Regions from separate parts of the Pseudomonas sp. WT-JTC genome, predicted to be linked through region 2. Evidence: riboswitches for the same ligand, from Rfam matches in the RefSeq annotation. Region 2 holds a riboswitch; the other holds the start of a gene.
What was found. Region 2 has a riboswitch for cobalamin ahead of AC06G5_RS13290 (CbtB domain-containing protein). Riboswitches for the same ligand answer to the same signal wherever they lie in the genome.

Region 1: linked by a shared signal. The riboswitch ahead of cobO (cob(I)yrinic acid a,c-diamide adenosyltransferase) and the one ahead of AC06G5_RS13290 (CbtB domain-containing protein) in region 2 are both predicted to bind cobalamin.

The regions. Positions count from the first base shown of each region.
Region 1 is NZ_CM160042.1:1,792,331-1,807,046, reverse strand. Features, by position in the region: gene cobT (nicotinate-nucleotide--dimethylbenzimidazole phosphoribosyltransferase) at 1-140, opposite strand, end outside; gene cobU (bifunctional adenosylcobinamide kinase/adenosylcobinamide-phosphate guanylyltransferase) at 137-658, opposite strand; gene AC06G5_RS08140 (cobyric acid synthase) at 782-2,233, opposite strand; gene cobD (threonine-phosphate decarboxylase CobD) at 2,230-3,222, opposite strand; gene cbiB (adenosylcobinamide-phosphate synthase CbiB) at 3,215-4,123, opposite strand; gene bluB (5,6-dimethylbenzimidazole synthase) at 4,120-4,770, opposite strand; gene AC06G5_RS08120 (cobyrinic acid a,c-diamide synthase CobB) at 4,767-6,167, opposite strand; gene cobO (cob(I)yrinic acid a,c-diamide adenosyltransferase) at 6,178-6,789, opposite strand; cobalamin riboswitch at 6,872-7,105, opposite strand; gene AC06G5_RS08110 (hypothetical protein) at 7,259-7,843, shown strand; gene AC06G5_RS08105 (PQQ-dependent sugar dehydrogenase) at 7,910-9,223, shown strand; gene AC06G5_RS08100 (O-methyltransferase) at 9,329-9,982, opposite strand; gene AC06G5_RS08095 (C40 family peptidase) at 10,001-10,537, opposite strand; gene AC06G5_RS08090 (C40 family peptidase) at 10,703-11,335, opposite strand; gene hda (DnaA regulatory inactivator Hda) at 11,558-12,262, opposite strand; gene AC06G5_RS08080 (AI-2E family transporter) at 12,493-13,566, opposite strand; gene AC06G5_RS08075 (DUF2066 domain-containing protein) at 13,603-14,655, opposite strand.
Region 2 is NZ_CM160042.1:2,883,599-2,898,314, forward strand. Features, by position in the region: gene metH (methionine synthase) at 1-1,691, opposite strand, end outside; gene AC06G5_RS13265 (fatty acid cis/trans isomerase) at 1,847-4,144, shown strand; gene nfuA (Fe-S biogenesis protein NfuA) at 4,347-4,931, shown strand; gene cobM (precorrin-4 C(11)-methyltransferase) at 5,089-5,835, opposite strand; gene AC06G5_RS13280 (cobalamin biosynthesis protein) at 5,921-6,334, opposite strand; gene AC06G5_RS13285 (CbtA family protein) at 6,331-7,038, opposite strand; gene AC06G5_RS13290 (CbtB domain-containing protein) at 7,050-7,241, opposite strand; cobalamin riboswitch at 7,364-7,587, opposite strand; cobalamin riboswitch at 7,783-7,995, shown strand; gene cobW (cobalamin biosynthesis protein CobW) at 8,099-9,169, shown strand; gene cobN (cobaltochelatase subunit CobN) at 9,173-13,036, shown strand; gene AC06G5_RS13305 (magnesium chelatase ATPase subunit I) at 13,094-14,101, shown strand; gene AC06G5_RS13310 (vWA domain-containing protein) at 14,221-14,716, shown strand, end outside.

The DNA.
Region 1 (14,716 bases), 1.1 Mb from region 2:
CCCGCCAGTTGCACCGCCACCGATTCCAGCTGACCGAGGGAGCCGGCCGGTTTGGTCAGTTGCTGTTGCCGCGCCAGTGCCTGTTCGACCACTTGGGTATCGACTGGCTTGCTCGGGTTCAGCCACCAGGATTGAGTCATAACGCAGTTCCTTTCAGAGTCAGGGGCAGGCCGGCGACGGTCAGCACGACACGCTGACAGCGCTCAGCCAGAGCTTGATGCAGCCAACCGGCCTCATCGACATAGCGGCGAGTCAATTCGCCCAGCGGCACGACACCCATTCCGGTCTCGTTGCTGACAAAAATGATTTCACCCGGCAGCGACGCCAGGCAGTCCAGCAAGGCATCACGCTCGGCTGTCAGGCGCTCGGCATCGTCGAGCATCAGCAGGTTGGTCAGCCACAGGGTCAGGCAATCCACCAGCAGGCAACTGTCGGTACGGGCGGATTCGCGCAGCACCCGAGCCAGTTCCACGGGCTCTTCGATCAATGCCCATTCGACAGGACGACGGGCGCGGTGATGGGCCACACGCTCGCTCATTTCTCCATCCAGCGGCTGGCTGGTGGCGATGTAGGTCACGGCCAGAGCGCTGTCGGTGGCGAGTTTTTCAGCCAGGCGACTCTTGCCGGAGCGGGCGCCGCCGAGGATCAGTTGCAGCATGGTTACATCCTTTCAAATGAGCGGTGTGGCCACTTCAGTCTTCGCGAGCAAGCCCGCTCCCACATTTAGAACGCGGTCAACCGTGGGAGCGGGCTTGCTCGCGAAGAGGCCAGAGCTTCCACCTCAGATTCCACAGAGTTCCCGCAACAGCCCGGTATCCAGATGCTTCTCCACCAGATCCGCCAGCCGCTCGATATCGCGCTCGCGCAAGGCGTGGTAATCCACGGCCTGCACATCCTGCAACCCGGCCCAGCGCAACAGCGCACTGCACGCCGCCGGCGATTCGAACAACCCGTGCAGGTAGGTGCCGAAAATCTGCCCGTCCAAACTTTGCGCACCGTCACAGCGACCGTCATCCAGTTGCACGGCGGCATTTTCCAGCGCCGGCCCGGTGGTCACGCCGGCATGAATTTCATAACCCGCAACCGGCGCATCTTCCAGCGCCAGACGCCCACGCACATTGCGCAACTGCTTCTCTTGTTCGAGTTGAGTCTGGAACGCCAGCAGCCCCAAACCGACACTGGAACCCGGCGCACCTTCGAGACCCAGCGGGTCATGCACTTGCTCGCCGAGCATCTGCAGGCCGCCACAAATCCCCAGCAGTTTTCCGCCGTAACGCAGGTGCCGGGCGATTGCGGTTTCCCAGCCATTGGCCCGCAGGTACGCGAGGTCGCTGCGCACGCTTTTCGAGCCAGGAAGAATGATCAGGTCGGCGGGTGGAATCGCCTGGCCGGGGCCGATGAATTGCAGGTCCACTTGCGGATGCAGGCGCAGCGGATCGAAATCGGTGTGATTGCTGATGCGCGGCAGCACCGGTACTACCACTTTCAGTACCTGGTCGGCTTTATCGGTCTGGCGTTGATCGATGCCGTCCTCGGCCTCCAGGTGCAGGTCCATCACGTACGGCAACACGCCGATTACCGGTTTGCCGGTGCGTTCTTCGAGCCAGTCGAGACCGGGTTGCAGCAACGCGATATCACCACGGAAACGATTGATGACGAATCCTTTGACCCGCGCCTGTTCGCTCGGCGACAGCAGTTCAAGGGTGCCCACCAGATGGGCGAAAACCCCGCCGCGATTGATATCGGCGATCAGCACGACCGGGCAATCCACCGCTTCGGCAAAGCCCATGTTGGCGATGTCGCCAGCCCGCAGATTGATTTCCGCCGGCGAGCCCGCGCCCTCGACCATCACCAGCGGATACTCCGCGCTCAAGCGCTGGTGGGAGGCCAGTACCGCTTGCATCGCGATGGCTTTGTAGTCGTGATAGGCAACGGCGTTCATGGTCGTGACGGCGCGACCATGGATGATCACCTGGGCACCGGTGTCACTGTTGGGCTTGAGCAGCACCGGGTTCATGTCGGTGTGCGGTTCAAGGTGCGCGGCCTGGGCCTGTACCGCCTGGGCGCGACCGATCTCGCCACCGTCGGCGGTCACCGCGCTGTTGAGTGCCATGTTCTGCGGCTTGAACGGCACCACCCTTGTGCCCTGGCGCGTGGCCCAACGGCACAGCGCGGTCACCAGTGTGCTTTTACCGGCATCCGACGTGGTGCCCTGCACCATCAGCGTGGTCATTGGTTTTCCTTGGCGAAATCTTCGAACGCCTGCGCCAGTCGCACCCAGGCGGCTTCGTCACCGGGCAAGCCGAATCGCAGGCTGCTGTTGTGCGCGAACAACCGCAGGAGAATGCCGCGCCGGGCCATGAACTCATGCAGCTCTTCGGCGCGTTCGGTGACCAGCCACTGGAATAGCGCGCAACCGCCCTGCGGCTGGAACCCATGTTGCTCCAGCAACGACGCAAGGCGCTCGCTGGCGTCATCCGCGCGTATCCGTTGCCGGGTCTGCTCTTCGGTATTGCGCAGGCAGGCGTGGCCCACCACCCGGGTCGGCCCGCTCACGGCCCACGGCCCCACTTGTTCAGCCAGCAACTTGAGCAACTTGCGCTCCGCCAGCACAAAGCCCAGGCGCACGCCGGCCAGGCCGAAAAACTTGCCGAAGGAGCGCAACACGATCAACCCGACTTGATGGGCAAACGGCGCCAGGCTCAGTCGCGGCGTGTTATCCATGAACGCTTCGTCCACGACCAGCCAGCCACCGCGTTGGGCCAGTCGCGTGTGCCAGTCGAGCAAGCGACTGGGCGTAAGGCTCAGGCCTGTGGGGTTATTCGGATTGACCACTACCAGCACGTCGAAACTGTCGATAAAGAAGTCGACTTCCTGCTCCAGCACTTCCCGCACGATGTAGCCGTTGCGACGCCACGCTTCGGCATGCTCGGCATAACACGGCGACAACACGCCGACCTTGCCCGCCCGACGCAATCGCGGCAGCAGTTGGATCGCCATCTGCGAGCCGGCCACCGGCAGCGCCTGCAAGGTACCGTAGTAATCACAGGCGGCTTGCTCCAGACCATCGTCCGTCTCCGGCAAACGGGCCCAGGCCCGCAGCGGAATATCCGGCACCGGGAACGGCCAGGGTGCCAGCCCCGTGGACAGGTCCAGCCAGTCAGCTTCATCGATGCCGTACTCGAGCGCTGCCTTGCGCAGCCGCCCACCGTGCTCAAGCATAAAACTCAGCCCCCATGCAGAGAATCAGCAGCCATAACCATACCCCGCGCTGGACCAATTGCCAGCCCCGGTCAATGGAGTCGGCATCCGCCGGCACGCCTTCGCCCAACTGCGGACGCTGATGCAGTTCGCCGTGATAAATCGCCGCCCCGCCCAGTTCGACACCCAGCGCACCCGCACCCGCCGCCATCACCGGGCCGGCGTTCGGGCTGTCCCAGGTCGGGCCCTGGGTGCGCCAGCATTTCAACGCCAGCCGGGTTTTGCCCAGCAGCGCGTAAGTCAGTGCCACCAGACGCGCAGGAATGTAATTGAGCACGTCGTCGATCTTCGCCGCCGCCCAGCCGAACCGCTCGAAGCGCTCATTGCGATAGCCCCACATCGCATCCAGCGTATTGCTCAGGCGGTAGAGCACCACGCCCGGCACACCCGCCACGGCAAACCAGAACAACGCCGCGAACACCGCATCGCTACCGTTTTCCAATACTGACTCGGTAGCGGCACGGGCAACTTCAGTTTCATCCAGTTCGCTGGTTTTACGGCTGACCAGATAGCTCACACGTTTGCGTGCTTCATCAAGATCACCACCGCGCAGGGCCTTGGCCACAGGCTCGACGTGCTCGCCGAGGCTGCGCATGCCGAGGGCGCAATAGAGCGCGAGTATCTCGACGATCCAGCCGACATAAGGCGCCCAGGAGAATGCCGTGGCCAGCAGCGTCAGCGGCAACACGGCGATCACCCACGCAGTGACGCCATGGCTGCGCCAACCGCGACCACCACCGTTGAAACGTTGCTCGATGCGCTCGGCAAAACGGCCGAACGCCACCAGCGGATGCCAGCGTTTGGGCTCACCCAGCAGCGCATCCAGCGCAACCGCGGCGACACTCAACAACGCCACACTCATTGACTCACTCCCCAGAAATTTTCGTACAGCAATTCATGTAGCGGACGCGCCTGCGCCCAGCCTTCAAGCACCAGCATCGGCGCCGGGTAGAACTCTTTGACCGGTCCCAGACACAGCACCGCCAGCGGTTTGGCGCCCGGCGGCAGCCGCAACAGGTCCGCCAGTGCCCGGGGTTCGAACAGCGACACCCAGCCCATGCCCAGCCCTTCCGCGCGGGACGCCAGCCACAGGTTCTGGATGGCACAGGACAGTGAGGCCATGTCCATTTCCGGCAAGGTGCGGCGGCCGAAGATATGCTGCTCGCGCTCGTCCATCAGTGCGGCGACCAGTACCTCGGCGCAATCGTTGATGCCTTCCACCTTGAGCTTCATGAACTCATCGCTGCGCTCGCCGAGGGCTTCGGCGGTGCGGATGCGTTCTTCTTCCACCAGGGCCTGGATTTGCCCGCGCAAGGTGCGATCACTGATGCGGATGAAGCGCCAAGGCTGCATGAGACCGACACTGGGTGCCTGGTGTGCGGCCTCGAGCAGGCGCCGGAGCAATTCAGGCTCGACGGTGCCGCCGCTGAAGTGGCGCATGTCGCGGCGTTCGGCGATGGCGCGATAGACCGCTGCGCGTTCGGCCTCGGAAAATCCGTTATCCGTCATGGCCTCTTCGCGGGCAAGCCCGCTCCCACATTTGAAAGTGAGTGGCCTGATGAAACTCGATCCCCTGTGGGAGCGGGCTTGCTCGCGAAGGCGCCCTTTCGGTCAGGCGCAAACAGCGCGGCAATCGCCGACGGATTGGACGGAAAATAGAAATGCACATAGGAGGCAGTCATCCGCCCCTCACGATAAACCGCTTCCGCCCCTCGCCCACCGTTAGGACTCAAGCCACGGGCAATCGGTGTCAATTCAGTAGTCGTCAGCGAATGGTGGTAGGTGTGCCCGCGCAGCGAACCTTCCGGCAGTTCCACCGCTTGCAACGCCAGCGCCGCCAGACGCTTTTGCATGACCGCATCACCGGCCAGCAAGCCCACCAGTTCGGCGCGAGTGCCCTCGACATCGGTCAGCGAATCGAGCAGATACAGCATGCCGCCACACTCGGCGAGCAGTGGTTTGCCTGCCTGGTGGTGGGCGCGGATCGCATCGAGCATCGTGGTGTTCTGCGCCAGCGCAACATGGTGCAGCTCCGGGTAACCACCCGGCAGGTACAGGCTGTCGGCCTCTGGTAACGCACGGTCGCGGATCGGCGAGAAGAATGACAACTCGGCGCCCATCGCCCGCAGCAAGTCCAGGCTCGCACCGTAGGTGAATGCAAAGGCTTCATCCCGGGCAACGGCAATGCGCACACCGGCCAGCAACGGTTCGGCGGCGATGGCATCCGGTGCGGCGAACTCGACTGCCGGTGGCAGCGCGACCTCGCAGCTGCTGGCCAGGGCATCGGCGGCCGCATCGAGGCGCAGGTCGAGATCGTTCAGCTCACTGGCCTGAACCAGCCCCAGGTGCCGGCTCGGCAGTTCGATCCCGGTTTCCCGGGACAGCGCGCCGTACCAGCGCAAACCTTCAGTCAGGCTGCCTTCGAGCAGTTGCGCATGGCGCAGTGTGCCGACGCGGTTGGCCAGCACGCCGGCGAACGGCAAGTCCGGCTGATAACGCGCCAGCCCCAGGGCCAATGCGCCGAAGGTCTGGGCCATGGCGGTGCCATCGATCACACCCAGCACCGGCACACCAAAATGCCGCGCCAGATCGGCGCTCGACGGCGTACCGTCGAACAGCCCCATGACGCCTTCGATCAGAATCAGGTCGGCTTCGGCCGCGGCTTCCCACAGTAACCGGCGACTCTCCTGCTCGCCGACCATCCACATGTCCAGCTGATACACCGGCGCACCGCTGGCGCGCTCGAGAATCATCGGATCGAGAAAGTCCGGGCCGCACTTGAACACGCGGACCTTGCGCCCCTGATTGCGATGCAATCGGGCCAGCGCCGCGGTGACGGTGGTCTTGCCCTGGCCGGAAGCCGGCGCGGCAATCAGTACCGCCGGGCATTGACGAGGGCTATTCATAAAGTGCGACTCACAGCTCGACGCCTTTCTGCGCTTTGATCCCGGCCTGGAAGGCATGTTTGATCACGCCCATTTCGGTGACGGTGTCAGCCATCTCGATCATTTCCGGCTTGGCGGCACGACCGGTGACCACCACGTGCTGCATCGGTGGCCGGGACTGCAAGTCGCTGAGCACCTGATCGAGGTCGAGGTAGCCATGCTTGAGTGCGATGTTCAATTCGTCCAGCACCACCAGACCAATAGACGGATCGCGCAGCAGTTGCTGCGACACCGCCCAGGCGGCTTCGGCGGCAGCGATGTCGCGCTGACGGTCCTGGGTTTCCCAGGTAAAACCTTCACCCATCACATGAAAACGCACCTGCTCGGGAAAGCGCCGGAAAAACAGCTCTTCGCCCGTGCTGTTGCGGCCCTTGATGAACTGCACCACGCCGCATTGCATGCCATGCCCCATGGCGCGGGCGAGCATGCCAAAGGCCGAACTGCTCTTGCCTTTGCCGTTACCGGTCAGCACCAGCAACAGGCCGCATTCGTTCGGGGAATTGGCGATGCGTTCGTCGATCACGGCTTTTTTGCGCTGCATGCGCGCCAGGTGGCGTTCGTCACGATCGGGGGTATCAGTCATGGGGGAGCTCTCCGTTGAGGCAGGAATAACGGCGGGCAGGCACAGCAAAAGAAGGCAACAAGCCTGGCATCGCCCACCGTGATGCCGCTGGATGAATCAGGCCGGTCTCCGGGCTCATGAGTGGCCGCGGGGCCGGACTGTGCGCCTTCCCGCATCGAATCGACACAGTGGCATCACACACAGTTTTCACTCATTTACCGTTGCGGGGGCAGCGCCGGAATTGCAGGCCTTCGACAAACAGAAGGACTCACTCACCGGCTTCCCTGTTTCACTCTGTCGACCCAAGTCACAGAGCACCTGAAACAAGCCGCGAAGGTTAGAGGGTTGGGGGTGGAGCGTCAATTAAAGCCGGGCGGCCACCTGCCGAATAACTGTCGTCAATCAATAATCTGACGTCAATCTTGTGCCACGCTCGCAGCAGTGATATCAAAGAGCCACAACCCCACAACACAATAACAAGGGTGAGCCCATGCAAGGCATGATCATCAGCAATCCAAAGCTGGAATTCCTGCGTCCGGTGCTCGAGCGCTGGTTCGAATGCATCGACCGCTATAACGCCGTCCGTGGCGATGGCGACACACCGTACTGGCATGACGAAAAAGCCAATCTCGGACTGCTCTCTGCCGCGGCCTGGATGGCCGAGATGGTCACGCTGCAACAGACCCCCACCCGCAAACAGACCGAAGAAGGCGACCGCAACGGCCGTGCCGACCTGTTCCTCGCCTCGCCCGAAACCCGCGCCTACATCCAGGTCAGCCAGCGCTGGCCACGGGTCAACAGCCTCAACCTGACCCAGGCCTTGGTCGACATCGCCAGCGATGCGAAGCGAGTGAGCCATGCCAGCGACCTGAAACTCGGCTGCCTGTTCGTCGCCCCGCAAAAAGCCCAGCAAGGCGCAACGCCGGAAGAACTCCAGGACATGGTCGACGACCTGCAAAAGGAACACACCTGCGCCGTCGCCTGGTATTTCCCTTATGCCTACCGCAAATTGCGCAACGAAGCTGGCAACTATCACCCCGGCATTGCGGTGCTGTTCAAGGAAACACGCGGCTAAGGGTTGAACCATCGGTCGATAACGCTTCTCTATGATTAGAACAAGGCATTCATAGGGAAGACCAGCATGCGCACGCCCTCGCTCGTTCTCGTTATCGCGCTCTCAGGAGGGCTCGCCGCTTGCAGCGAGACCTCCCGCCTGCAAGTCTCCGATGGCACCGGCCCTTCGCCCCGACTGCCGGAACCGAACAAAACCCTGATCCCGACCGTGAACATCGCACCGGCCATCGGCTGGCCACAGGGTGCGAAACCCGTCGCAGCAACGGGCACTCAAGTGGCCGCTTTTGCCGAAGACCTGGATCACCCGCGCTGGCTTTATGTGCTGCCCAATGGCGATGTGCTCGTGGCGGAAACCAGCGCACCAGCGAAACCCGAAGACGGCAAAGGCGTTCGCGGCTGGGTGATGAAGAAAGTCATGGGGCGTGCCGGGGCTCGCGTGCCCAGCGCGAACCGCATCACTTTGCTGCGCGACAAGGATCACGATGGCGTTGCGGAAACCCGCACGGTGTTTGTGCAAAACCTCAATTCGCCCTTCGGCATGACGCTGGTCGGCAATGACCTGTACGTGGCCGATACCGATCGCCTTCTGCGCTTTCACTATGAAAGTGGCGATACGCAGATCCAGTCACCACCGATCAAGGTAATTGACCTGCCAGGCGGCCCGCTTAACCACCACTGGACCAAAAACGTCATCGCCAGCAAGGACGGCAGCAAGCTCTACGTCACTGTGGGCTCCAACAGCAACGTTGCGGAAAACGGCATGGACAAGGAAGAAGGTCGTGCAGCGATCTGGGAAGTGGATCGCGCCACCGGCCAGCACCGGATCTTTGCCTCAGGTCTGCGCAACCCCAACGGCATGGCCTGGGAACCGCGCAGTGGTGCGTTGTGGACAGCGGTCAACGAACGGGATGAAATCGGCAGTGATCTGGTACCGGACTACATCACCTCGGTTAAAGACGGTGCATTCTATGGCTGGCCGTTCAGTTACTACGGCCAGCATGTCGATATTCGCGTCGAGCCGCAAAACCCGGACCTGGTGGCCAAGGCTATCACCCCGGACTACGCCGTCGGCCCACACACGGCGTCACTGGGCCTGGCGTTTGCCGAAGGCAACAAGTTGCCGGCGCAATTCAGGGAAGGCGCCTTCATCGGCCAGCACGGCTCCTGGAACCGCAAGCCCCACAGCGGCTACAAAGTGATTTTCGTGCCCTTCCGCGCTGGCAAGCCAGTCGGAAACCCGGTTGAAGTGCTCAGCGGGTTTCTCAACGACAAGGAAGAAGCCATGGGCCGGCCGGTGGGCGTGGTGATCGACCGGCAGGGTGACCTGTTGGTGGCCGATGATGTGGGGAACAAGGTATGGCGAGTGTCGGCAGCAAAGTAAGTCACTGAACCTGTGGGAGCGGGCTTGCTCGCGAATGCGGTGTATCAGCCAACACATCAGTCGACTGACAGCCTGTATTCGCGAGCAAGCCCGTTCCCACGGGGTTCAGCGTTTGCGGCAAAGGGTCAAACCATCCCCCAACGGCAACAACGACAGATCCACCCGCGCATCATCCTTCAACGCCCGGTTCAGCGCCTGGATCGCCCGGGTGTCCGCGCTCTCTGGATTGGTCTCAAGCACGCGCCCGCTCCACAGGGTGTTATCGAACACCGCCAGCCCGCCAACCCGCAGCAATCGCAGGGCGTGTTCCAGATAACCCGGATAGTTGGCCTTGTCGGCATCGATGAAAATCAGATCGAACTGGCCTGGGTGGTCCAGCTTGCCGAGGGTTTCCAGGGCAGGCGCCAGACGCAGATCGATGCGTCCGGCCAGCCCGGCTTCCTGCCAATAGCGCAGGGCCGTGGCGTTGTAGTCGCCGGGGATATCACAGCAAATCAGCGAACCGTCAGCGGGCAATGCCGCCGCCATGCACAGCGCGCTGTAACCGGTAAAGGTGCCGACTTCGAGCAAGCGCCTGGCCCCCGTCAGTTTCACCAGCAAAGCGAGAAACTGCCCTTGCTCCGGCGCCACCTGCCAGCGAGCCATGGGCAGCGCCTGGGTTTCATCGCGCAGGCGCTTGAGCAGCGGGGTTTCCCGCAGCGAGACGTCGAGCAGGTACTGATACAGCGAATCGTCGAGATTGAGGGTGCGAGCAGTCATGACAACCAGCTCCGGAAGTTACGGGTTGCGCGCCAGATGTTCAGGCTGCAGAACACGCTTGGCGCTCAGATAAGCCTTTTGCCAATACGTCTTGGACAGGCTGTCGAGCTTCACGGTGCCACCGGTGGCCGGCGCGTGGACAAAGCGCCCTTCCCCCACGTAGATGCCGGCATGACTGACCTGGGAACCGCCATTGGTGGCGAAGAAAATCAGGTCACCGGTTTGCAGGCCTTCCTTGCCCACACTCGCCGCTTGCATGGAGATCATCTCGCGAGTGGTGCGCGGCAAGGAAATGCCGGCGACATCGCGGTAAACGTAAGCGATCAGGCCGCTGCAATCAAATCCGGAATCCGGCGTATTGCCACCCCAGCGATAAGGCGTGCCCACCAGACCGAGCGCGCGAAACAGCACGTCTTCCGCCTCGGGCGAAAACGCTTGTGAAGAGCCAAATACGATGGGGGCACGAACCACCGGCGCTGGTGGCGGTGTACGGCTGGCACAAGCGCTGAGCAGCGCTGCGAAGAACATGATTGCGAGGCGGGCCGACGTCGTCATAAGCAGAGCATCCTGATCTGGCTGCGGCTTTTTCTGCCGGGAGTGCAGAAAAGAAAACCGCCTGCGCGGGACGCAGGCGGTTTGCCATCATTCATACATCAGGATTCTAGCGGTTATATGGCAAACTTCAAGTAAGACTTTAAGTTTGCCTTACAAACTGTGCGCTTATTTGCGGGCAGTGACGATTGGCGACGCATTAGGCGCCATTGCCAGGGCGCGCTTGGCTTCGATGAAGGTCTTGCTCCAGTAGCTGTCACCCAGGCTATCGATCCGCACGCCACCGCTGCGGCGGCTGCTGGAATGGATGAACTGGTTGTCACCCAGGTAGATCCCGGCGTGACTGACGCGACCGCGACGGCCGTTGGTTGCGAAGAACAACAGGTCGCCCGGCTCAAGCTTGCTGCGCGAGACCAGTGGAGCGTCCACGTTGATCATTTCGCGGGTGGAGCGCGGCAGGTTCATGCCCGCTTCTTCGCGGAACAGGTAACCGATGAAACCACTGCAATCGAAGCCGGCTTCAGAGGTACCGCCGAAACGGTAACGGGTACCGATCAGGGACATGCCACGTTCGAGGATGCTGTCGGCCAGTACCGGAAGCTGGTAGGACTTGCCACCGGCGAAGTCTGCGAGCTCTTTTTCGGTAGCCAGCTCTTCCTGGAAAAGAGAGGAGGACTGGGCAGTAACGGAGTTTTGAACCTGTTGTTGCGGCACTTGCTGGGACACCGGAGTGTGGGCAGCGCAACCGAACAGCAGGGTAACGAGTGCGAGAGGCACGAGGGGTGCGAAGCGATTGAGCATGGGCACGACCGTGGCTGAAAGTTGTAAAGAAGCCGAGACTATGCCCGCTATCAACCTCATTTGCAAATTCAATCGATCTTTTTGTGACTTATCCGTTTCTCGTTTACATCTAAGCGCTTAAGCCCATTTAAAACTCACACGCAGCCTGCCACCGTGCAGGAAAGCGGGTTTTCTGACGCCTGAAATATGCCAAAACCCGCCAAAGCCCCGGTTTCAGCGGGTTTACCAGCCGAGGGTTTCTTTCAAAAACGGGATGGTCAGCTTGCGCTGAGCCTGGAGGGAGGCCTGATCGAGACGCTCCAGCAGCTCGAAAAGCGCACTCATGCTGCGGGTACCGCGAGTCAGGATGAAATGCCCGACTTCATCGGTCAGATGCAGCCCGCGACGGGATGCGCGCAATTGCAAGGCACGCAATTTGTCCTCATCGGACAGCGGGCGCATCTGGAAGATCAAGGCCAGGGTCAGGCGGGATTTGAGATCTGCCAGCTTCACCGGCAACTCGCGCGGGGAGGTCGACGCGGCAATCAGCAAGCGTCGGCCGCTGTCGCGCAAGCGATTGAACAGATGGAACAGCGCCTCTTCCCAGTCCGCCTTGCCGGCAACCGCCTGCAGGTCATCGAGACAGACCAGTTCGTACTGTTCAAGGTTGTCGAGAATTTCAATGCCGCGATCGAGCAGTTCGGCCAGCGGCAGATACACCGCGGGTTCCCCCAATTGCTCGAAGCGCAGGCAGGCGGCCTGCAACAGGTGCGTACGCCCTACCCCATCCTTGCCCCAAAGGTAGATCAGGCTTTCGGTCCAGCCGGCGTCGGCTTCGCATAGCCGCTCGACATAGCCGAGTGCAGCGGCATTGGCGCCTGGGTAGTAATTGATAAAGGTGGCGTCGTCACGCAGACGCACACCTAGGGGCAGCTGAATCGGTTTCATGCTGACTGAACAGTTCCAAAGGAACCGTTAGTGGCCTCTGTGTAAAGTTTGCGAAGTTTATACCCGTGAAGCGGACCGCACAATGCGACAGACCACAAGCAAAATCAAAGGTTTGCGTTAACGCCCCGGTTTGGTGACAGATTCTTTGGCGGTGCATGTGACAGTCGCACGATGCAAGCAGGCCGACCCGGCACCAACCCGGGCAGCCCGCCATCGCCCGTCGACAACCCTTACAGCTCCGGTTCGTCGACGCCCGAGTAGATCTCAGAATCCTTATACAAATCATGCACATGACGCACCAGCACCATGATCACTGCGGCGACCGGCAATGCCAGCAGCACACCGGTAAAGCCAAACAGCTCGCCACCGGCCAGGATCGAGAAAATCACCGCCACCGGGTGCAGACCGATCCGGTCACCGACCAGCAACGGCGTCAGCACCATACCCTCCAGTGCCTGGCCGACCATGAACACCGCGACGATGCCAAGCATCGGGTATAGATCACCACCGAACTGGAACAACCCCGCAATCAGCGCCGCGCCAATGCCAATGATAAACCCCATGTACGGCACGATCGCCGCCAGACCGGCAATCAGGCCAATCAACAAACCCAGTTCCAGCCCGACCAGCATCAGGCCTGCTGCGTAGATCACCCCCAAGGCCACCATCACCAGCAACTGTCCGCGAACGAACGCTCCGAGCACTTCATGGCATTCACCCGCCAGCGACACCGCGCGCTCTTCACGCTCACGGGGCAGCAGGCTGCGGATCTTGGCCATCATCAGGTCCCAATCGCGCAACAAGTAGAAGCTCACCACCGGAATCAGCACCAGATTCGCCAGCCAGCCAATCAACGCCAGCCCCGAGGCAGTGGCATGACTCAGCACCACGCCGACAACATCGGTGGTCTGGCTCATATGCTCGCTGATGGCTGCCTTCAGCTTGTCGAACTTCCAGAAACCGTCCGACAGGCCGAACTTCGATTGCGCCCAAGGCAACGCAGTGTGCTGTATCCAGTCGAGCATCTGCGGGGCCAGTTCATACAAACGAAACAACTGCCTGGCGAGCAGCGGTACCAACACCAACAGCAACGCGGTGAAGATCAATGTAAACAGGGTAAACACCGCCACTACACCCCAGGTTCGGGACAGGCCCGCCCTCTCCAGTCGATCCACCAGCGGATCGAACAGGTAGGCCAACAGCAGTGCCACCAGGAACGGCGTCAGGATCGGGTGCAACAACCAGACAAACGCGCAAAGCAGGACCACCCCACCGAGCCAGAACCAACGCCGCGTATCGGCCATGAACCACTCCATTGCTTCTATATAAAGAAAGAAAAACTACCAGCGAAAACGCAGTTGCGGTGTCGGGGCCGGCGCTGGGGCAGGCACCGCACCACCGGCGACAGGCTGAACCGGCACTGCCGGAGTCGGGGCCTGCCCCGCCGGCGCCTCTTGCAGCCTCGCCAGCGACAGCTGTGCACGCAGTTGATCGGCGCTGCCATTGACCAGGTACACGATCCGGTCGCCCTCGACGCTTTGAACGCGCCCGCCAAATGGCTCCAGCAAGCGCCCAAGGGATGCGTAGTGCTCGAGATTCATGCCTTGCACTTCCAGCAATTGCGTGCTCGAAGCACCAGGTCTGGCGACAAACCGCGGCGCCAGGCGCTCGTTGACCGCCAGCATCACCGCATCGGCCACCGCGGCCTGATCGGCACCCTGCACGGTGCCGGCCTCTTTCTGATCGCCCAGCCACAGACGCCACTTGGCTTGCCACTGTCCGCCCTCTTCCTGGGCGTGTACCGCGAGCAAGGCATCGGCGTTGTAGCGTTCCGAGGCCGCATGCAAAGGCGCGGGATCCGCACCTTCCAGATTCGGCGCGGTCGCGACGATCTGCTCATTCAAATCCGCCAATGGCAGGCGCAGCGGCAAGCCTCGGTGCTGTGCAGCCCGACGCAGCGGTGCCGCGCTGGCCTGACCGTCGCCGACCAGACTTGAGCCCTCGGCGGAATCATTCAACCACCAGCCAAGGATCGACGGCCGACTGGCCCCCCACACGCCCAGTCCGGCGCGGCGCAGGGCCTGCTCGGTGGTGCCCGGGTCGAAATCGACTTTCAGGACTTCCGGCGGCCCGGCATCAAAGCCGTATTGGCTGATGATCTGTTGCGGGTCCTTGCGAATCGCTGCCAGCCCCGGACTCTGGGCGGCCTTGGGGTCGCCGGTCAGGCGCAACACCAAGGTGTCCAACGCTCGTTGAGTGGCCTGGTCGCGCTCCTCGGGCGACTGGCCATTCACCGGCTCGCGTACCTGGTAAAGGCCTTTGACGGTTTCGGCATGACCGACCAGGCTGACCAATGACAAACAACCTGCAAACAAGAAATTACAAAAACGCATGGGAGATTCCTGACGACAAGAGCGGCTGGAACAGACCGCATGAAGACGATCGAGCAAGGCT
Region 2 (14,716 bases):
CCACCGGAGGTCAGCGCATACGGCAGCTCGTCACGGATGTAGGCACAGGCGTTGATGAAATCGACGGCGTAGTTGTTGTGCTCTTCGATACCGGTGGCCACGGCGAAGATGTTCGGGTCGAAGATGATGTCTTCCGGCGGGAAGTCCACTTCGTTGACCAGAATGTCGTAGGAGCGCTTGCAGATTTCTTTCTTGCGCGCTTCGGTGTCGGCCTGGCCGGCTTCGTCGAAGGCCATCACCACCACTGCGGCACCATAGCGCTTGCACAGTTTGGCATGGTGAATGAACTGCTCGACGCCTTCTTTCATGCTGATCGAGTTGACGATGCCCTTGCCCTGGATGCACTTGAGGCCGGCTTCGATCACTTCCCACTTCGAGGAGTCGATCATGATCGGTACGCGGGAGATGTCCGGTTCGCCGGCAATCAGATTGAGGAAGGTCACCATGGCCTTCTTCGAATCGAGCATCCCTTCGTCCATGTTGATGTCGATTACCTGGGCGCCGGCTTCGACCTGCTGCAGGGCGACTTCCAGGGCTTCGGTGTAGTTGTCTTCGCGGATCAGGCGGGCGAACTTGGCGGAACCGGTGATGTTGGTGCGTTCGCCAACGTTGACGAACAGCGAGCTGCGATCGATGGTGAAGGGTTCCAGGCCAGAGAGGCGGCAAGCCTTGGGAATGTCCGGAATTTCGCGCGGCGCATAACCGGCCACGGCCTTGGCGATGGCTTCGATGTGGCCCGGCGTGGTGCCGCAGCAGCCGCCGACGATGTTGAGGAAGCCGCTTTGGGCGAATTCTTCGATGACCTTGGCGGTTTCCGATGGTAGCTCGTCGTACTCACCGAATTCGTTCGGCAGGCCGGCGTTCGGGTGCGCGGAGACGTGGGTATTGGCCTTGTTCGACAGCTCTTCGAGGTACGGGCGCAATTCACGGGCGCCGAGGGCGCAGTTCAGGCCGACGGAAATCGGCTTGGCGTGGGCCACGGAGTTCCAGAACGCTTCGGTGGTCTGGCCGGACAGGGTGCGGCCCGAGGCGTCGGTGATGGTGCCGGAAATCATGATCGGCAGTTCGACGCCCAGTTCCTCGAACACGCCTTGGACGGCGAAGATCGCGGCCTTGGCGTTCAGGGTGTCGAAAATGGTTTCGATCAGGATCAGGTCGGCGCCGCCTTCGATCAGGCCCTTGGTGGACTCGGTGTAGTTTTCCACCAGCTCATCGAAGGTCACGTTGCGGTAGCCGGGGTTGTTCACGTCCGGGGACAACGAGCAGGTGCGGCTGGTCGGGCCGAGTACGCCGGCAACGAAACGCGGCTTGCCCGGGTTCTCGTGGGTTTTCGCATCGGCGACCTTGCGCGCAAGGCGAGCGCCTTCTACGTTCAACTCGTAGGCCAGTTCTTCCATGCCGTAATCGGCCATGGAAATCCGGGTGGCGTTGAAGGTGTTGGTTTCCAGAATGTCGGCGCCAGCGTCCAGGTAGGCTTTTTCAATGCCGCCAATCACGTCCGGGCGAGTCAGCACCAACAAGTCGTTGTTGCCTTTGACATCGCTCGGCCAGTCAGCAAAGCGTTTGCCACGGTAATCCTGTTCTTCGAGCTTGTAGCTCTGGATCATCGTGCCCATACCGCCATCGAGAATCAGGATGCGCTCTTTGAGGGCGTGCTTGAGAGCTTGAAGGCGAACGCTGCGATCGGACATTTGGACTACTCGGTAAGACCATGACGAAGGGCCGGGATGATAGCAAACCTGTGCGCTTTTAGAGCATGACTCGGTTTTGCATGAATATCGTTCATGTTGGCAGGGGTGACAGACCGGTAGAATCGCGGCGTTTTTCAGGATTCGGGACCAGGGACATGTCGTATCGCTTCGTCATCGGCACATTGCTGTTGTTTTTAAGCTGGGGCGCCGTGGCGCAAAGTCCGGCGATTTCCTCTGCCATTTCCTACAGCCGCGATATTCAACCGATCTTCACTGAAAAGTGCGTGGCCTGCCACGCCTGCAACGACGCCGCCTGTCAGCTCAACCTGGGCAGCGGCGAGGGCGCGGCGCGTGGCGCGACGAAAGTCCCGGTCTACGACGGGGACCGCCGCCAGGCGGTTGCACCGACCCGGCTGTTCTATGACGCCTCAGGCAAACAGGCCTGGCAGCAAAAAGGCTTCTATTCGGTACTCGATGCCCAGGGCAGCCAGGCCGCATTGATGGCGCGGATGCTGGAACTGGGCCACAAAACCCCGTTGCAACCCAACGCGAAGCTGCCGGAAGACATCGTCCTGGGCCTGAACCGGGAAAACATGTGTGCCATGCCCGCGGAGTTCGACGGCTACACCGCCAAGCATCCGAAGGAGGGCATGCCGCTGGCAGTGACCGGCCTGACCGACCAGCAGTACCAGACACTGCAACGCTGGTTGGCGGCGGGCGCGCCCATCGACCGGCAGGACCTTGCCCCCAGCGCAACGGAAGCCCGGCAAGTGGTCCAGTGGGAAAACCTGCTCAATTCGCCGGGCGCCCGGGAAAGTCTGGTGGGGCGCTGGCTGTACGAGCACTGGTTCCTCGCCCATCTCTATTTCAAGGATGGCGAGCCCGGGCATTTCTTCCAGTGGGTACGTTCGCGCACCCCGACCGGCCAGCCGATCGACCTGATCAACACCCGTCGCCCGAACGATGATCCGGGCACGCAGTTTTACTACCGCTTGTGGCCGGTGCAGGGCGTGATCGTGCACAAGACCCACATCACCTACCCCCTGAATGCGGCGAAGCTGGCGCGGGTCAAGAGCCTGTTCTACAGCGGCAACTGGCAGGTCGACGCATTGCCGGGCTATGGGCCGCAGAGCCGGGCCAACCCGTTTGCCACCTTCGAAGCGATTCCGGCCCAGGCGCGCTACCAGTTCATGCTCGATAACGCCGAGTACTTTGTGCGCACGTTTATCCGTGGGCCAGTGTGTCGTGGCCAGATCGCCACCGACGTGATCCGCGATAATTTCTGGGCGTTGTTCCAGGCACCCGAGCACGACCTCTATGTCACTGATCCGAACTATCGCGGGCAGGCTACGCCGCTGCTGGCCATGCCGGGGCAGAACGACGATGTCGGCAGCGTCCTCAGCCTGTGGCACGACTACCGCGACAAACGCAATGAATACGAAGCCTTGCGCCGGGACAGCTACGCCGACCAGCCTGCGCCGAGCTGGTCGACCCTGTGGGCCGGCAACGACAATGCGTTGCTGAGTATCTTCCGCCATTTCGACAGTGCTTCGGTGACCAAGGGCCTGATCGGCGAGGTGCCGCAAACGATGTGGCTGTTCGACTATCCGCTGCTGGAGCGCACCTACTATCAACTGGCAGTGAACTTCGATGTGTTCGGCAACGTCTCCCACCAGGCCCAGACGCGCCTGTATTTCGACTTGATCCGCAACGGTGCCGAGCAAAACTTCCTGCGCCTGATGCCCGCCGATTCCCGGGATGGCTACCTCGATGACTGGTATCAGAACAGTGGCAAATTCAAGATGTGGCTGGACTACGAGTCCATCGACGATGACAAGCCGACTGCACTGAAGCTTGATCCGCGGGATCCAAAGCGGGATTTCGCCCAACAATTGCTGGCCCGTTATGGCGATCTCAATGCCAGGCCCGACCCGATCAACCGCTGCGATGGCGCCTACTGCTCGCGGCCGAATATCGATCCGGACCTGCAAAGTGCCGAACAGGCGTTGAGCCGCCTGGCTTCGCGCCCGGCGGCGGGACTCAAAGTCATCGATCAATTGCCGGAAGCGACCCTGCTGCGGATCGAGACCCGTAGCGGCAAACGCGAGGTCTACAGCCTGCTGCGCAATCGTGCCCACAGTAACGTCGCGTTCCTGCTCGGCGAATCGCTGCGCTATCAGCCTGGGCTCGACACCCTGACGATTTTCCCGGGCGTGCTCAGCAGCTACCCGAACTTCATGTTCAACATCCCGGCCGGGCAAGTGCCGGCGTTTGTGGATGCGATGGAGAACGCCAGGGATACCGACAGCTTCGAGAAAATCGTCGAACGCTGGGGGATACGCCGCAGTCATCCGCAATTCTGGTCTTATTTCCACGATATGAGCCGCTACATCCATGAAACCGATCCGGTGGAAGAGGGCGTGCTGGACATGAACCGCTACGAGAACCTCTGAAACACCACTTGAGCCCCTGTGGGAGCGGGCTTGCTCGCGAAAGCGTTGTATCAGTCGCCATCGCGGTTGCCTGACACGACGTCTTCGCGAGCAAGCCCGCTCCCACAAGGGGAATTGTCGGAATCTTTCCCGACAAAAATACTAGGACTTTGTCCGGCGCGTTGATTGGCGTAAACTGCGCCCAAGCCTGCGAGGAGTTTCCATGACCGCTATTACCATCACTGACGCCGCCCACGATTATCTGGCTGATCTGCTCTCCAAGCAGAACACCCCGGGCATCGGCATCCGCGTCTTCATCACCCAGCCTGGCACCCAGTACGCCGAAACCTGCATTGCCTACTGCAAGCCGGGCGAAGAAAAACCCGAAGACACCGCGCTGGGGCTGAAAAGCTTCACCGCGTACATCGACCACTTCAGCGAAGCTTTCCTGGACGATGCCGTTGTCGACTACGCCACCGACCGCATGGGCGGTCAGCTGACCATCAAGGCGCCAAACGCCAAGGTACCGATGGTCAACGCCGACAGCCCGGTGAACGAGCGCATCAACTACTACCTGCAAACCGAGATCAACCCGGGGCTGGCCAGCCACGGCGGTCAGGTCAGCCTGATCGACGTGGTCGAAGACGGCATCGCCGTCCTGCAGTTCGGCGGTGGTTGCCAGGGCTGTGGCCAGGCCGACGTGACGCTGAAGGAAGGTATCGAGCGTACCTTGCTCGAGCGTATTCCCGAGCTCAAAGGCGTTCGCGACGTGACCGACCACACGCAGAAAGAAAACGCCTACTACTAAGGTGTTCGCTGCGGCATAAAAAACGGCGCCCCGTGAGCGCCGTTTTTTTATGGGTTGAACTCACTGACGCCTTCGCGAGCAAGTCGGATCGCCGCACCGCCGCTCCCACATTTGCAATGCATTCCCCTGTGGGAGCGGGCTTGCTCGCGAAGAGGGCTTATGGGCGATAGAGATGCGCATGCCCCGCGCGATACAGCGATGACTCGCTGAAGTGGTCACTGCCCAGCACCCGACCCACCAGAATCAACGCCGTACGGCGAAAGCCCTTGGCTTGAACCTTCCCGGCAATATCCTCAAGCGTCCCGACCACCCAATCCTGATCCGGCCAGCTCGCGCGGTGCACCACCGCAATCGGGCAATCGGCGCCGTAATGCGGCAGCAGTTCCTCAACGATCTTCGGCAGGTGACTGACCCCCAAATGAATCGCCATGGTTGCGCCGTGCTGCGCCAGGCTGGAGAACTCCTCTCCGGGTGGCATGGCGGTTTTGTCGGCGTAGCGCGTCAGGATCACACTCTGTGAAATATCCGGCAGTGTCAGTTCTGCGCCCAAAAGCGCTGCACAAGCGGCTGTGGCCGTCACGCCGGGTACGATTTCGAACGCAATGCCCAGCTCACGCAGATAGCGAATCTGCTCGCCAATGGCGCCATACAGGCTCGGATCGCCGGAATGCACCCGGGCAACATCCTGACCCTTGGCGTGGGCGGTCCTGATCAGGTCGATGATCTGTTCCAGGTGCAGTTCGGCGCTGTTGACCACCTGTTCGGCACAATGACCTTCCAGTACGGCGGCAGGCACCAGGGAGCCGGCATAAATGATCACCGGGCAGCTGCGAATCAGACGCTGGCCCTTGACGGTAATCAGTTCGGGGTCGCCGGGACCTGCGCCAATAAAGTAGACGGTCATCGTCGGTTCCTGTGGGGAAAAAAGGGGCTGAACAGGGCTTCAGATGAAGAATGTTCATGATCGATGGCGGGGATTATCGGGGATTTCAGGCGGCGCCGGCCAATGCCAGTGTTGCCTGGGCATATTTTTGTCGTGGAATCAGTAGTTTTGCCGGGGCCTGAGCCAGTTGTTCTGCCAGGGCCAGTGCGGCGCTTTCCGCCACGCCGTAGCAACCGGTGCGCTCAAACGCTATTTGCGATTGATGACTGAGTTGCGCCTCATAAACGGCCAGTTGTTCGCTGCTGAAGTACATCAATTCCAGGCCAAGTTGCGTCGCCAACTCGATCAGTGCCGGTTCGTCGCGTTTCTGGTCGATGCTGGCCAGGGCCTTGATTTCATGCAACGGGATTTGATGCGCCGCCAACGCCTGGTCGAGCAGCGCCCGCAACGTGCTGACAGGGCAGCCCCGCTGGCAGCCCAGGCCGACCACCAGGGTCGGCGCTGTGCTGACATCCGTCATGCGCGGTATTGGCCATCGCTTTTGCGACGGAACAACCAGGCGCTGATCAGGCCCAGGGCCAGCCAGAACGCCATGTTGGTCAGTTGCGAAGCGATTTTGAATTGTGTTTCCAGCGCCTCGGGAGCGAGCATCGAATGCACTTCCGGTTGCGGTGCGCCAATCACATGGGGAACGGCGAGGATGGCCGCGCCGAGGACTTTCATCAGCCAGTGACGGCTGAATACGATCAGGGCGATACCGACGGCGGTGGAGGCGGCGGTACCGATCCACCACAGTTGCCGTTGCGCCAGGTCGGCTGCGGCAGTGCCGGGCAATTCAGGTGGCAGGCCGAGGGTTGGCGCGAGCACGAATGTCGCATAACCGGCCAGGCCCCAGAGCGGGCCCTGGGAGGTTCTGGTCGGCGCGCGCAAGGTGTACAGGCCGGCCAGCATCAGGGCGAAACCGACAGCCACCACCAGGTTACCGCCGGTGGTAGATAGTACGCGTTGCCAGCCGTCTTCCGGCTCCCAGGCTTCGGCATCATGAGTGTGGGCAGCCATCGCACCGTCGGCATGTTCATGCATTTCAACAGCGGCCGGTTCGGCTTTTTCGTAGGTTTCGGCTTGCAGAATCAGGGGAGCGACCCAGAAACTTTGCAGCAGGGTCAGCAACAGGGCGGCCAGCAGCCCGGTGAAACCTGCTGTTTGCGCAATACGCTTGATCATATTGGCAGGTCTCAATGGCACGGGAACGCGGAGCTGTGACGGGTATCGTGGGCGGCGTTGTGCACCGCTTCGATGTGCGAGAAGCCGGCGAAATACACCAGGCACGCGCCGAGGATCGACGCGCAGACGGCGGCGGTCAGGCGTTGAGCCAGGGTAGAAGTGGTGCTGGTTGTAGTGTGGCCGGTGCTGCTGATGATCGACATGGCGTTTCCCTCTGGTCTGTCAGCGGGGAATGAGAGCGCATGCAAAAACCTGCACGGCCAGGCGCGCAGCGTTTCAAACAGCGCCCGCCCACCGCGGGTTTGTTGTTTCAGTGACCGTTCTGGTCACTTTTGTGTTGCGGGCCGGTCTCCGGGCTCACGAGGGGGCAGGCATCGCCTGATCCTGCAAGCATCACCTTCCCATGCCGTGATGGCACAGTGGATCTGATGCTTCGCTCGCTTACCGTTGCGGGGGCAGCACCGGACTGACATGGCTTAGAAGTAAAGCACATGATTCACCGGTTTCCCGTTTCACCCTGTGAAGGGCACCCGTAACAAGGTGTGTAGGAGAGCATGGGCGGGGGTTGGGCGTCAATTGGCAGGGGTTCTCAACTGGAAACCGAGTTGCGTTCTTCGCGAGCAAGCCCGCTCCCACACTTGACCCTTTTCCCCTGAAAGAACCCGATCAAATGTGGGAGCGGGCTTGCTCGCGAAGGGCACACCGCAGAAGTCACGTGAACATTGACCCGCCCCAATACCATGCGTAGCCTTGCGCTTTCGAGGTTCTTCGGCGTTTGTCGAAGCTAAGAAGGGAACGCGGTCGATGCCGCGGCTGCCCCCGCAACTGTGAACGGTGATGTTCGTTGCCACGCCACTGCAGGCTCAATCCATGAGACCGGCGGGAAGGCGCAGCGAATGCCAGGCTCAAGGCCGGCACACCGTCAGCCAGGAGACCTGCCTCGACACAGATTCTCACTTTCAACCGGGCGGGGTGATCCGGTGGCGAACTCTTCAGGCAACCGCATGCGCGTTGCCGGTTGTCGTCCCGTATGCCCGCCACCTTAGCCATAGGGCATCCGATGAAAACACTGGCCAAACTCCCTGTCACCATCGTTACCGGCTTTCTCGGCTCGGGCAAAACCACGCTGCTACGGCACATGCTCGACAACGCCCAGGGTCGCCGCATCGCGGTGATCGTCAACGAGTTCGGTGAATTGGGCATTGATGGCGAAATCCTCAAGCAGTGCTCGATCGGTTGCACCGAAGAAGAAGCCAGCGGCCGTGTCTATGAGCTGGCCAACGGCTGCCTGTGCTGCACCGTCCAGGAAGAATTCTTCCCGGTGATGCGCGAACTGGTGGCCCGTCGCGGCGATCTCGACCACATCCTCATCGAAACCTCCGGCCTGGCCCTGCCAAAGCCGCTGGTGCAAGCCTTCCAGTGGCCGGAAATCCGCAGCGCCTGCACCGTTGACGCGGTCATCACTGTGGTCGACAGCCCGGCCGTGGCCGCCGGCACCTTTGCCGCGTTCCCGGACCAGGTCGACGCCCAGCGCAAACTCGACCCGAACCTGGACCACGAATCGCCGCTGCACGAACTGTTCGCTGACCAACTGGCCAGCGCCGACCTGGTGATCCTCAACAAAACTGACCTGATCGCCCCGGCAGACCTCGCCCGCGTGCGCCTGGAAGTCGCCGAAGAGTTGCCGCCAGCGGTGAAAATCGTCGAAGCCAGCAGCGGTCGCTTGCCGCTGGACGTGCTGATCGGCCTCGGTGCCGGCTCCGAAGAACACATCGACAGCCGTCACAGCCACCACGACCATCACCACGATGGCGACGACGATCATGATGACCACGATCACGACGCCTTCGATTCGATTTCCATCGAACTGCCGCAAGCCGACGAAAGCCTGCTGATGGACGCGCTGACCCAACTGGTGGTCCAGCACGGCATCCTGCGCGTCAAAGGCTTCGCCGCCGTGCCGAACAAGCCGATGCGCCTGCTGATCCAGGGCGTGGGCACGCGTTTCGACAAGCACTTCGACCGCCAGTGGGGTGCTGAAGAAGCGCGCATCACCCGCCTGGTGCTGATCGGCCAGGAGCTCGACGCTACTGTTCTCGAAGCGCAACTGCGCGCCGCGCTCAGCGTGTAAGCCATGCACCTGCTCAGGACCCAGCCCGGCGGTTTCGTGTCGGATGACAACATCGCCGACCTTGGACAAACCCCCGCCGAGCTGGTGGTCCTGTGCAGCGGCGATTCCAGCCTGGCGCTGCTCGCCGAAGCGGCGCAGCAGTTGCCCGACGATTATCCGGGCGTGCGCCTGGCCAACCCGATGCAGGTGCAGAACCATGCCTCGGTCGATTTGTACGTCGACGAAGTGCTGCGTCACGCCAAGGTGATCCTGATTTCACTGCACGGCGGCATCGCCTATTGGCGGTATGGCATCGAGCGCCTGGTCGAGCTGTCGCAGCGCGGTGTGCAGGTCATTCTGGTACCGGGCGATGATCGCCCGGACCCGGAGCTCAGCGACCTGAGCACCGTCGGCGTCGAGGATCGCGACCGGCTCTGGCAATTTCTGCGTCAGGGTGGCATGGGTAACGCCCTGGACTTCTTCCGCTGTCTGGCCAATCGCTGGCTGGCACGTGATTACACCTGGGGCGAACCGCAAACCCTGCCACGCACAGCGATTTACCATCCGCACAAACATTCTGCCGCACTGCGCGACTGGCAGGCCGACTGGTACGCCGATCAACCCGTGGCGGCGGTGCTGTTTTACCGCTCGCATTTGCAGGCGGCGAACACCGCTTTCATTGATGTTTTTTGCCAGCGTTTGCAGGCAGCGGGGTTGAATCCGTTGCCGATCGCGCTGGCGAGCCTGAAAGAGCCCGGCTGCCTTGGCGTGGTCGAGGACTGGCTCGACGAGGCCAACGTCTCGGTGATTCTGAATACCACCGGCTTCGCCCAATCCAGCCCGGAAGCACCCCATCTGCGCCCGTTTCGCCGCAATATTCCGGTGATCCAGGCGATTTGCGCCCAGGACAACGAACCGGGTTGGCGCGCCAGTGAACAGGGGCTTGGTCCTCGCGACCTGGCGATGCACATCGCCTTGCCGGAACTGGACGGGCGCATCATCAGCCGCCCAATCAGCTTCAAGGACCTGGCGTGGCGCAGTGAGCGCAGCCAGTCGGATGTGGTCTGCTACCGGCCGCAGCCGGAACGCATGGACTTCGTTGCCGAACTGGCGCGGCGCTGGGTCGATCTGGCGAGGGTGTCCAATGCGGATAAACGCATTGCCTTGATTCTCGCCAATTACCCGACCCGCGACGGTCGCATCGGTAATGGCGTCGGCCTCGACACTCCGGCGGCCGCGCTGAATATCCTGCAGGCACTGTATGCCGATGGTTATCCATTGCCGGCTGAGTTGCCGGACAGCGGTACGGCGCTGATCCAGCAGTTGCTGGGCGGAGTCAGCAACGACGTCGACACGATCGACCAGCGTCCATGCCAACAAAGCCTGGCCATGGACGACTACCTGTCGATGTTCAACACACTGCCCGAAGCCAACCGCGCGGCGGTGCTCGAGCGTTGGGGTGCGCCGGAAAACGACCCGATGTGTCGCAGCGGGCGGATGATGATCGCCGGCCTGCGCTTCGGCCTGACCTTCGTCGGCATTCAACCGGCCCGGGGTTATCAGGTCGACCCGAGCGCGGTGTATCACGACCCGGACCTGGTACCGCCCCACGGTTACCTGGCGTTTTATTTCTGGCTGCGCAACACCTATGGCGCCCACGGCGTGATCCACGTCGGCAAACACGGCAACCTCGAATGGCTGCCGGGCAAGGGCGTCGGGCTGTCGGAACATTGCTGGCCAGATGCTTTGCTCGGGCCGCTGCCGAACATCTATCCATTCATCGTTAACGACCCGGGCGAGGGCGCCCAGGCCAAGCGGCGCACCCAGGCGGTCATCATCGATCACTTGATGCCACCGCTGACCCGTGCCGAAACCTACGGCCCGCTGCGCAACCTCGAACTGTTGGCAGACGAGTATTACGAAGCGCAGCTGCTCGATCCGCGCCGCGCCCGAGAGTTGCAGCGCGACATCCTGCAACTGGTGCGCGATACGCACATCGACCGTGAACTGCAACTGGACGAGCAACTCGACAGCGATGCTGACGCAGCGATCTGGTTGCCGCGTCTGGACACTTACCTGTGCGACTTGAAAGAGTCGCAGATCCGCGACGGCCTGCATGTGTTCGGCGAATCGCCCACCGGGCGCTTGCGCATTGACACTTTGCTCGCGCTGTTGCGCATTCCACGGGGCGATGGCCGTGGGGCGCAGTCGAGTCTGCTGCGGGCGTTGGCCAAGGCTTTCGAGCTGGGGTTCGATCCGCTCGATTGTGCATTGGCCGAGCCGTGGACCGGGCCTCGACCGAATGCCTTGTTGTCGATCAGCCATGAACTCTGGCGCACCACTGGCGATACCCGCGAACGCCTCGAGCTGTTCGCCACACAACTGATCTCGCAGGCAGTGGATGCTCCCTCCCAAACCAAACCTGGCCCTTGTAGGAGCGAGCTTGCTCGCGATGTTGTGTCAGCCACATTGGTGTCGACTGACACTCCATCGCGAGCAAGCTTGCTCCTACAGGGGGCAGGCTGGATTGAGGTACAAGCCATCCTCGACAACCTGCTCGAGGTGGTCGCGCCAAGGCTGGACGCCTGCGGCCCGGCGGAAATGCGCGGTTTGCTCGATGCCCTGAGCGGTCGCTTCGTCCCCGCTGGCCCGAGTGGCGCACCGAGTCGCGGTCGTCTGGACGTGCTGCCCACCGGGCGCAACTTTTACTCGGTGGACGTGCGCAACCTGCCGACCACCACGGCGTGGCGCATCGGTTTCCAGTCGGCCAACCTGATTCTCGAACGGCACCTGCAAGACCACGGCGATCATTTGCGCCAGCTCGGCCTGTCGGTATGGGGCACCGCGACCATGCGCACCGGCGGCGATGACATAGCCCAGGCGATGGCGTTGATGGGGGTGCGTCCGGTCTGGGCGACTGGCAGTCAGCGGGTCGATGATTTCGAAATTCTGCCGTTGAGTTTGCTTGACCGTCCGCGGGTGGACGTGACCTTGCGTGTGTCCGGTTTCTTCCGCGATGCCTTTGCCAATCTGATTCGCTTGTTCGACGCGGCGGTGCAAGCGGTCGCCGACCTGGATGAGCCCGACGACCTCAACCCGTTGGCGGCCAAGGTGCGCGCCGAGCGTGCAGCCTTGTTGCAGGCAGGGCTCGATGAAGACGCGGCGCGACGTCAGGCCGGCTGGCGGATTTTCGGGGCCAAACCCGGTGCCTACGGCGCAGGCGTGCAGGGCGCCATCGATGGTCGGCTGTGGCAGACCCGCGAGGACCTGGCCGAGGTTTACCTCAACTGGGGTGGCTACGCTTACGGTGGTGCTGACGAGGGCACCGCCGCTCGTGAACAGTTCACCCAGCGCCTGAGCCAGGTACAGGCGGTGCTGCAAAACCAGGATAACCGCGAGCACGATCTGCTCGACTCCAACGATTACTACCAGTTCCAGGGCGGTATGCTCGCGGCGGTGGAAAGCCTGAAGGGCGAGACGGCGGCCAGTTATCATGGCGATCACAGCCAGCCGGATCTGCCGAAGATTCGCACCCTGAAGGAAGAGCTGAACCGGGTCATCCGCTCCCGGGCCGCCAATCCGAAATGGCTCGAAGGCGTTAAACGCCACGGCTACAAAGGTGCGTTCGAAATGGCCGCGACAGTCGATAACCTGTTCGCCTTCGATGCCACTACGCAGTTGATTGACGATCACCAGTACGCGTTGCTGGCCGATGCCTATTTGCTCGACCCGGACACCCGGGACTTCGTTCGCGAACACAATCCCCATGCCTTGCGCGACATGACTGAACGCATGCTCGAGGCGCAACAACGCGGGATGTGGAAGGACCCGGGCGAGTACCGCGAGGCGCTGGAGAATTTGTTGCTGGATATAGAAGAAGACAGCTGATGCGCCACATGGCACTCAAGTGACTGTGAAATTACCGACCATGACCGAGTATTCAAGATGACCTACACCCCGCATTTCCCCCTCTCCGCCGTGGTCGGCGCCGACGATTTGAAGCTGGCCCTGTACTTGACCGCCATCGACCCGAAAATCGGCGGTGTACTGATCGAAGGCCCGCGGGGCATGGCCAAGTCGACCCTGGCCCGCGGTCTGGCGGACCTGCTGGCCAGCGGTCAGTTCGTCACATTGCCCTTGGGTGCCACCGAGGAACGCCTGGTCGGTACCCTCGATCTCGACGTGGCGCTGGGCGAAGGTCGCGCGCAGTTTTCGCCCGGCGTACTGGCCAGGGCTGACGGCGGCGTGCTTTACGTCGACGAGGTCAATCTGTTGCCTGATCACCTCGTTGACCTGCTGCTCGATGTGGCCGCCAGCGGCACCAATCTGGTCGAGCGTGATGGCATTTCCCATCGGCACTCGGCGAAGTTCGTGCTGATTGGCACCATGAACCCGGAGGAGGGTGAACTGCGTCCGCAACTGCTCGACCGCTTCGGCTTGAACGTCGCCCTGAGTGGCCAAACAGCTCCGACAGAACGAGGCCAGATCATTCGCCGTCGCCTGGATTTCGACAGCGATCCGCAAGCTTTCTGCGTCGAATGGGAATCGGCGCAGGCGTCTCTGCGCGAACGTTGCCAGAACGCACGCAACGCCCTGGCAAGCATTCCCCTCGACGACCAGGCGCTGGCATGTATCACTGAACGTTGCTTTGCCGCCGGCGTCGATGGCTTGCGCGCCGATCTGGTCTGGCTGCGTGCCGCACGGGCTCACGCCGCCTGGCGCGGGGCAAACGCTATCGCCGAACAAGATATCGACGCAGTCGCCGAGTTCGCTTTGCGCCATCGCCGTCGCGAGCATTCGGCGCCGACGTCTCAGGAATCCCACGCGCCGCAATCCACTGCACCGCAGAACGCCAACCCGAGCGAAGGGCAGGGCCAGTGGGGCGAATTGCCTGCCCAGGCGCTGGCGGTCGGCGCCCGACGTGAAGTGCCGAGCTGGCCAAAAAAGCCCTAGGCATTCGCCCTCGCTCCGACGCGGGGGCGAATGCCAGACCTCGAGCCGGGCGGCTGGACCACGGCAAACTGGGCAAACGTCACGCAGCCCGCAGTGGTTCGGTCAACTGGCCCGGCACATTGCTCAATGGCCGGCCGCGTCAGCGCGACGATCTGTTGTTTCACCTGCGTACTCGCTCGCCCCATGAACTGTGGCTGGTGATCGTTGATGCCTCCGCATCGACCCGCCGTCATCAGGCATTGAGCGATGCCAAGGGCTTGCTGGCGCAACTGTTCGACGATGCCTATCGCCAGCGTGCACGCCTGGCCCTGCTCACGGCCAGCGGTTCTGCGCCCAAGTGGCAGGTGCAGGGCTTCAAGGCTTTCACGGGGCTGCGCCATTGGCTCGATGGCCTTGGCGCGGGTGGCGGCACGCCGTTGCTGGCGGCATTGAGCGAAGCAGGGCGATGGCTTGGCGCACGGCAAAAGCGCTTTCCGGCAGAGCAGCAGCGGTTGTTGTTGGTGACCGATGGCCGGCTGAAGGACTGGCCGCTGCTGCCGACGCTGGAATGTCCGGGGCTGTTGATCGACATCGAGCGCGGGCCGATCCGGCTTGGGCGCAGCAAGTTGCTGGCTG